DNA from 2 places in the Paracoccus everestensis genome. Region 2 is predicted to be linked to the other one. Evidence: riboswitches for the same ligand, from Rfam matches in the RefSeq annotation. Region 2 holds a riboswitch; the other holds the start of a gene.

Region 1 (3,465 bases), 1.2 Mb from region 2:
CGCCGAACAAGGAAGAGAGACGGGCTGCCCATCCAGCGTCGCTTGCCCTTCCGCTCTCAGACCTTGGGGAAGGATACCTGCCAACCACTTCAGAACCGAGCTTTTGCCGCAACCGGACGGCCCGACAAGCGCCGTGATCCCCTTGGCAGGCACCATCAGCGACAGGTCGCGAACCAGTGTTGCATTGTCTGTACCGACGGTCAGGTGGCGCAGGTCAAGCATGGCGCATCTTGGGTTCGCGAGCCGTCAGGCGGTCTCCCAGCCGGATCGCACCCAGCAGCGCAAGCGTCAGCCCGGCGGACACCACAACCGCGGCCAGCACCAGATCGGCCCGGAAGTTGTTCTTGGCAGCCAGGATATAGATACCCAAGCCCCGAGACGCTCCGGCATATTCGGCAAAGATCGTGGCAACGATCGCATAGGTGGCCGAGATCCGCAGCCCGGCAAGGAAGCTTGACCTGGCCGAAGGCAGAACGGCCCGCCGAAAGACGAACCACCGCCCGGCGCTCATCGAGGACAGAATTTCGACAAAAGCGGGGGGCACCTGCCGATAGCCGGACAGCAAGCTCAGCAGCATCGGGAAAAAGGTGACAAGGATCACCAGCAGCACCTTTGGCAACAAGCCGAAGCCGAACCACAGGATCATCAGCGGCGCCAGCGCGACCAGCGGCACGGTCTGGCTTGCCACGAACACCGGCATCAGCCCCTTTTCGGTCCAAGGCAGGAAATGCAGCATGACCGAGGTGGAAAAGCCGAATCCGATCGAGAACGAAAAGCCCAAGGCCGCAACCGATATTGTGGACAGCGCATGGCCACCGATCTCGACCCGGTTCAGAATCAGCGCCCGGACCACGCCCGAGGGCGCGGGCAGGATCAGCGGAGAGATGTCGGCCAGTCGGCAATAGGCCTCCCACCCCCCCAGCAGGCAGGCAACCACGATCAAGGGCGGCAGGATACGCAGCAACATGGCCGTCCCCCGGGGATCAGTGCCTGCCGGGACTGTTAGCCGAGGCCGTCATGTCGATGGTTACATGCCCCTCGGCCGGGCCAAAGCGCAGGAAGGCTTGGCGCAGCGCCTCGAAGACCGCCCCCGCATCGCCCCGCAGGCGGGTGCAAAAGTTCTTGGACCGCAGGAACGTGCCAGAGTTCTTGAGAAAGTCGATGCAGCCATAGATCTCGTCCATGTGGCGGTACTGGCCCAGCACATAAAGCGAAAACTGCACGTCGATATCCACGCCAAGGACCGGCGCAGTTCGTACCGCCTCAAGCGCCCCGGCCTGACGTTCCGCCAGGGACAAGCCCTGCGCACGAGTCAGCGTGTCGCAGCGGCAGGTCGGGTCGTCAGGTTCTCCGGGGCAGCCACGCGAGAATGTGACGTGCATCGTCACATGCGCTGGATCGCGCGCGGCGCGGGCGAAAAGGTCGCGCACGGCATCGAACAACGGCTCTGGCCCCCCGACCATTAAAGTGGAAATATCGTCCGTCTCGATCCGGAGCCTGCCGCGATAGGGATCAAGCCCCCTGAGGCTGGACAGGATGACGCCTGCGAAATCGGACGTCATGGGATATAGCGACACTTGCGCGCCAATGAACATGGGTTCCTCGCTCCGCCGGCATTACCCGGATCAGCTAAAAAGGGTTCACGCGACTTGCGTATCTCAGCCCCGAAAATGGAGCACCCCCGTTGATGTCGGCCAGACCATGACAATTGCCGCGGCCGCTGTCAATGCAGTCCGGCACACAGCGGCGACCCTATCGCACCAACCGGCTGCAGGCGCCGTTTGCTGGATCCGGCGTGGTGGCTGGGGCGCATGAGCAGGCCTGCACGTGAACGAGGCCTCTGGTATCGTTGATCGACTAATAAAATGTGGGCTTTTCGAAAAGATGGTAGTGAAAAGGCGAAAATATCTAATGGGTTACCTTCATTTCTCGGGATGCCTTAGAGATGATCCAAGGAAAAGCGTCCTGATGGACTTTTCGGTGAACAAGGATTGTAATTCGCAATGCTTACGGATTTGCTTGCCGCAGAGGATCGTAAAGGATGAAAGACGTTGACAGGCTTCCGCCTCCTGTCGCGGGGCTGTGCGGCCCCGTTTCGTTTGCCGTGTGGATGTGTGCTTCGATTTCGCTATCAACTACAATACTGCCCCGCCGCCAAGCCGCTCTTCGCCCATTTGGTGACGAGATGCTTCCACCTGGGACAAGTGTAAGCTTCAAGCTGCTCCTCGTAGGGCCTTCGTATGTTGAACTGCCAGAGTGGCAAGCTGCAGAGCAGCCTTACGATCTGCGGCCACAGCAATGAAGCGGGCGTTGTGGCAGAAGCGTGAGCCAGGAACGCCAGATGCAGCTTCAAAGGCCGCGTCGGTCAGTCCCGCCCAGGCCTCCGGCAGGTCGGCGCGAAGGGCGAAACCCTCGGGCTCGCGGCGGATGCCGGTCAGGGTCCAGTCTGTTTCTCGGGGGTGAACCACGAACAGCAGGTGATCGGCGCCCGCCTTCTCGATGGCAGAGCGGAAGGGCATGCCCATCGGGAGTTCGAGGACCCGGCTTTCTCCGGCGGCGGCGATGGCCTCCATGACGACAGCCTCGGCCCGCAGCTTGGCGGCCTTTCGTGCAACCGCCGCCTCAACGAAGGCACGAGCGATGGTCAACGCATGCTCGAAGGCCCGATCATCGGCACCCGGGCTGCGATCGTCGAAGACGGGTTTGAGGCTTTCCAGCAGGAGCGGCAGGGACAGGTCTCCGAGCAGCCCGGTTGGCGACAGGGCTCCATTGTCCACCAGGTCGATGGGCAGGACGAAATCGGCGTCGAACGCTGCATGGATCATGTCCAGATCCCCATCAGGAACACCAAAGGCCCGCAGATAGTCCCTGCCGAAGTGCCGCCAGATCAGGCCGAACGAGCTGTAGGGCTGGCTGTCGTCGCGCAGAGGTGGGCTCTTCTGGTGGTGATCGAAGATCAGCCGCTCCGGATCGTGATCGCGGCCGACGTCATAGATCACCCGGTCCGGCGCCGGTGTGGTCCAAGCCGCATCACGCGTCCGCGTGATCCGCGCTTTTGGGAAAAGTCGCGTCAGGATAACGGAGGAGAGAAGCTCGTCAGCGTGAAAGCCACCGGAATGGGTGACAAGATGAGCAATATTCATGACATGTCCTGGAAAAGAGATGACCGCCCGGAGGCGGTCAAAAGAGAATCAATACATTACGAAATCTTTGCCCCGAACTGAACAAATATACCCCTAGCCGGCAGCAACTATGCTCCGAACAACAACAGTCAATGCGTCCAGGGCGCGCGCCGGTCTGTGGCGAAGTTCTCTCCATAGCCCCGCGGACGGACATTGGTCGCGCGGCTGTGCGGAGGCTGGACGACGTATTCCAGACCACGTTCGCGGGCATAATCCTCGGCCTGCTTCAGCGTGTCAAAGCGCAGGCGAACCTGGCTTTGCGTATCGTCGGCGCTGATCCAGC
Region 2 (3,465 bases):
GTTGTTGTGCTTGATCTTGAGGCTCTGCACCCCGGCCAGCGCCGCATAATCGGCCTGCATCCCGGCGATCACGCCCCGCCCCTCGTCGCGCAACCGGCGGGTCTGATCCAGGTCGTCATCGTAACCGCTTGCCACGAAACCGCCGTCGCGCGCCAGCAGCGGGGGTTCGGCCACAAGCGCATCGTCCAGCAGACCGATCAGGTCGTCGTGCCCGGTCAGGTCGCGCGCGGCATCCGCCAGCACCGGCGCCGCATCGGCGGGCAGCCGCGCCGCGATGGCCGCGCCCTGCGCCAAGCCCGCCCGGATCGCCCCCAGATCGCGCGGCCCGCCCCGGTCCAGCGCCAGCCGCGACAGCGCCCGGTCCATGTCAGGCACGCGGGCCAGCGCCGTTCGCAGATCGCCGGTCAGGCGGGGATCATCGACCAGCATCGCCACCGCGTCATGCCGCGCATGGATCAGCGCCAGATCGCGCGATGGCGCGCCGATGCGCCGTTCCAGCAGCCGCGCGCCCGCAGCCGTCACCGTCCGGTCTATGGCCGACAGCAGCGATCCCTCGCGCCCGCCAGACAGCGCCTGCGTCAGTTCCAGGTTGCGCCGGGTCGCCGCGTCGATTTGCATCGCCCCGCCGACCCGTTCGCGCACCGGCGGGCGCAGCAGGGGCAGCTTTCCCTTCTGCGTCAGGTCCAGGTAATCGACGATGGCCCCCATGGCCGCCAGTTCGGCGCGGGTGAACGACCCGAACCCGTCCAGCGTCTCTACTCCATACAGCGCACACAACCGCCGCTGCCCCGCCGCACTGTCAAAGGCGGACGCGTGCAGGTCGGTCAGCGCCGCACCGGCATCAGCCGCCAGATCGTCCAGGCCCGATCCGTCGCAGGCCAGCAATTCGCGCGGCGCCAGACGCGCGAGTTCGGGCGCCAGGCGCGGCAGCGGGCAGTCCATCACTTGGAAGGCGCCGGTGGAGATATCCACCCAGGCCAGCGCGCAATCATCCCGCACCTGGGCGAAGGCGGCCAGATAGTTGTGCCGCCGCGCCTCCAGCAGCGATTCCTCGGTCAGGGTGCCGGGCGTCACCAGCCGCACCACGTCGCGGGCCACGACCGATTTCGACCCCCGCTTCCTGGCCTCGGCCGGATCCTCCATCTGCTCGGCAATCGCCACGCGAAAGCCCTTGCGGATCAGCGTCAGCAGATAGCCCTCGGCCGCATGGACCGGCACGCCGCACATCGGGATGGGTTCCCCCGCATGGGTGCCGCGTCTCGTCAGCGCGATATCCAGGGCGCTTGCGGCGGCCACCGCGTCGTCGAAGAACATCTCGTAGAAATCGCCCATGCGATAGAACAGCAGCGCGCCGGGATTGGCGTCCCGGATCGCCAGGTACTGCGCCATCATCGGGGTGGGCTGATCGGTCATGTCCTTCGTCATGGCCGCTGTTCTAGCCGCTTGCGCGGGCGCGCGAAATCCCTACATTCAGGCCTACCTCGGGGGGCCATGTGGCTGAGACGCGCAAGCGGACCCGTTGAACCTGATCCGGCTAACACCGGCGGAGGGAAGGTGACGCTGTCCTTTCTTTCGGAACCCTTTTGGAAAGGAGACAGCGATGAAACTGCCCCTGATGCTTGTTCTGCTGGCGGCGACCCCGGCCATTGCGCAGGACAAGCCCGTCCTGACCGTCTATGCGGGCGAATCCATCACCAGCGAATGGGGCCCCGGCCCGAAGATCGAGGAAGGGTTCGAGGCCTTCTGCAACTGCGACCTGCGCTTCGTCACCGGGGACGAGTTGTCCCGCGTGCTGATGGAGGGCGAGCGGACTGAGGCCGACATCGTCTTCGGCCTGAACACCGACGTGACCGCCCGCGCCCGTGCATCCGGCCTTTTCGCGCCGCATGGGCAGGACACGGGCGATCTGTCGCTGCCCATCGAATGGACCGACGACATCTTCCTGCCCTACAACTGGGGCGAGACGGCCTTTGTCTATGACGAAACCCGGTTGCAGAACCCGCCCGCCAGTTTCGCCGAATTGCTGGAGGCGCCCGACGACATGAAGATTGTGATCCAGGATCCGCGGTCGTCCGTGTCAGGGCTGGCGCTGCTTTTGTGGGTGAAATCGGTTTATGGCGACCAGGCGCCGGACGCCTGGGCCAAGCTGGCGCCCAAGGTGCTGACCGTGACCAAGGGCTGGTCGGAATCCTATGGGATGTTCACCGAGGGCGAGGCCGACATGGTCCTGTCCTATACCACCTCGCCCGCCTATCACATCGCCGAGGAGGACGACACGACCAAGAGGGCCGCCATCTTCCCCGAAGGCCACTACTTCATGACCGAGGTCGCGGCCCAGCTTCGCACCACCGACCAGCCGGAACTGGCGCAAGCCTTCATGGACTGGATCCTGACGCCCGAGTTCCAGACGATCATTCCGCTGGCCAACTGGTCGCTGCCCGCCAAGCTGCCCCAGGATGACTGGCCGCAGGTCATGCGCGACCTGCCGCGCCCCGAAAAGACCCTGTTCTATTCCGAGGACGAGGCCGAGGCACTGCGTCAGCCTGCGCTTGACGAATGGCTGCGGGCATTTTCCGGCTGACGCGGGCCGAGGCCGGGGGGGCGGTCGCCGCAACCGGACTGGCCCTGCTGATCGGGGGAACGCTTGCCGCAGTCATGTGGCAGGCGCAGGGGCTGTCCGGGCTTGGCCCCTGGGACTGGCGCGCGGTCTGGTTCACGCTGTGGCAGGCGGCCTTGTCCGCCACCCTGTCGTCTGCGCTGGCAATTCCCGTGGCCCGCGCCCTGGCCCGGCGGCGCTTTCCCGGACGGTCGGCCCTGGTCACGCTGTTGGGCGCGCCCTTCATCCTGCCGGTGATCGTGGCGATCATGGGGCTGATCGCGGTCTTTGGCCGTAACGGCGCGATCAACGATGCCTTGCGGCTTGCCGGATTGCCCGAGGTCAGCATCTATGGCTGGCAGGGCGTGATCCTGGCGCACGTGTTCTTCAACCTGCCCTTGTCCGTGCGGCTGATCCTGCAAGGCTGGCAGGCAATCCCCGCCGAACGCTTCCGGCTGGCCGCATCCCTGGGCTTCGGCCCCCGCGACGTGGCGCGGCATCTGGAACGGCCGATGCTGCGGGCGGTGCTGCCGGGGGTCTGGCTGGCGGTGTTCCTGGTCTGCCTGACCAGCTTCACCGTGGCGCTGGCCCTGGGCGGCGGGCCGCGCGCGACCACGGTGGAGCTGGCGATCTATCAGGCCTTCCGCTTCGACTTCGACCTGGGCCGGGCGGCAAGCCTAGGGCTGGTCCAGATCGGCATCTGCGTCTGCGCGATGATGCTGGCATGGTGGATTGCGATTCCCGCAGCCTTCGGGGCGGGGCTTGATGCCGCGCATATGCCCGCAGCGCCCGGCGGCTGGCGCCGGATCAGCGACGCCCTTGTGATCACCGTCGCAGCAGGATTCCTGATCTGGCCCATGGGCGCGGTG

The links. Region 2 has a riboswitch for thiamine pyrophosphate ahead of LZ585_RS00940 (thiamine ABC transporter substrate-binding protein). Riboswitches for the same ligand answer to the same signal wherever they lie in the genome.
Region 1: another riboswitch for thiamine pyrophosphate. It lies ahead of LZ585_RS06885 (Ykof family thiamine-binding protein); the one in region 2 lies ahead of LZ585_RS00940 (thiamine ABC transporter substrate-binding protein).

The regions. Positions count from the first base shown of each region.
Region 1 covers NZ_CP090836.1:1,391,099-1,394,563, reverse strand. Annotated here, with positions in the region: gene LZ585_RS06895 (ABC transporter ATP-binding protein) at 1-222, opposite strand, end outside; gene LZ585_RS06890 (ABC transporter permease) at 215-967, opposite strand; gene LZ585_RS06885 (Ykof family thiamine-binding protein) at 984-1,595, opposite strand; TPP riboswitch at 1,586-1,693, opposite strand; gene LZ585_RS06880 (MYG1 family protein) at 2,214-3,143, opposite strand; gene LZ585_RS06875 (ETC complex I subunit) at 3,272-3,465, opposite strand, start outside.
Region 2 covers NZ_CP090836.1:191,446-194,910, reverse strand. Annotated here, with positions in the region: gene mutS (DNA mismatch repair protein MutS) at 1-1,413, opposite strand, end outside; TPP riboswitch at 1,473-1,569, shown strand; gene LZ585_RS00940 (thiamine ABC transporter substrate-binding protein) at 1,601-2,581, shown strand; gene LZ585_RS00935 (thiamine/thiamine pyrophosphate ABC transporter permease ThiP) at 2,557-3,465, shown strand, end outside.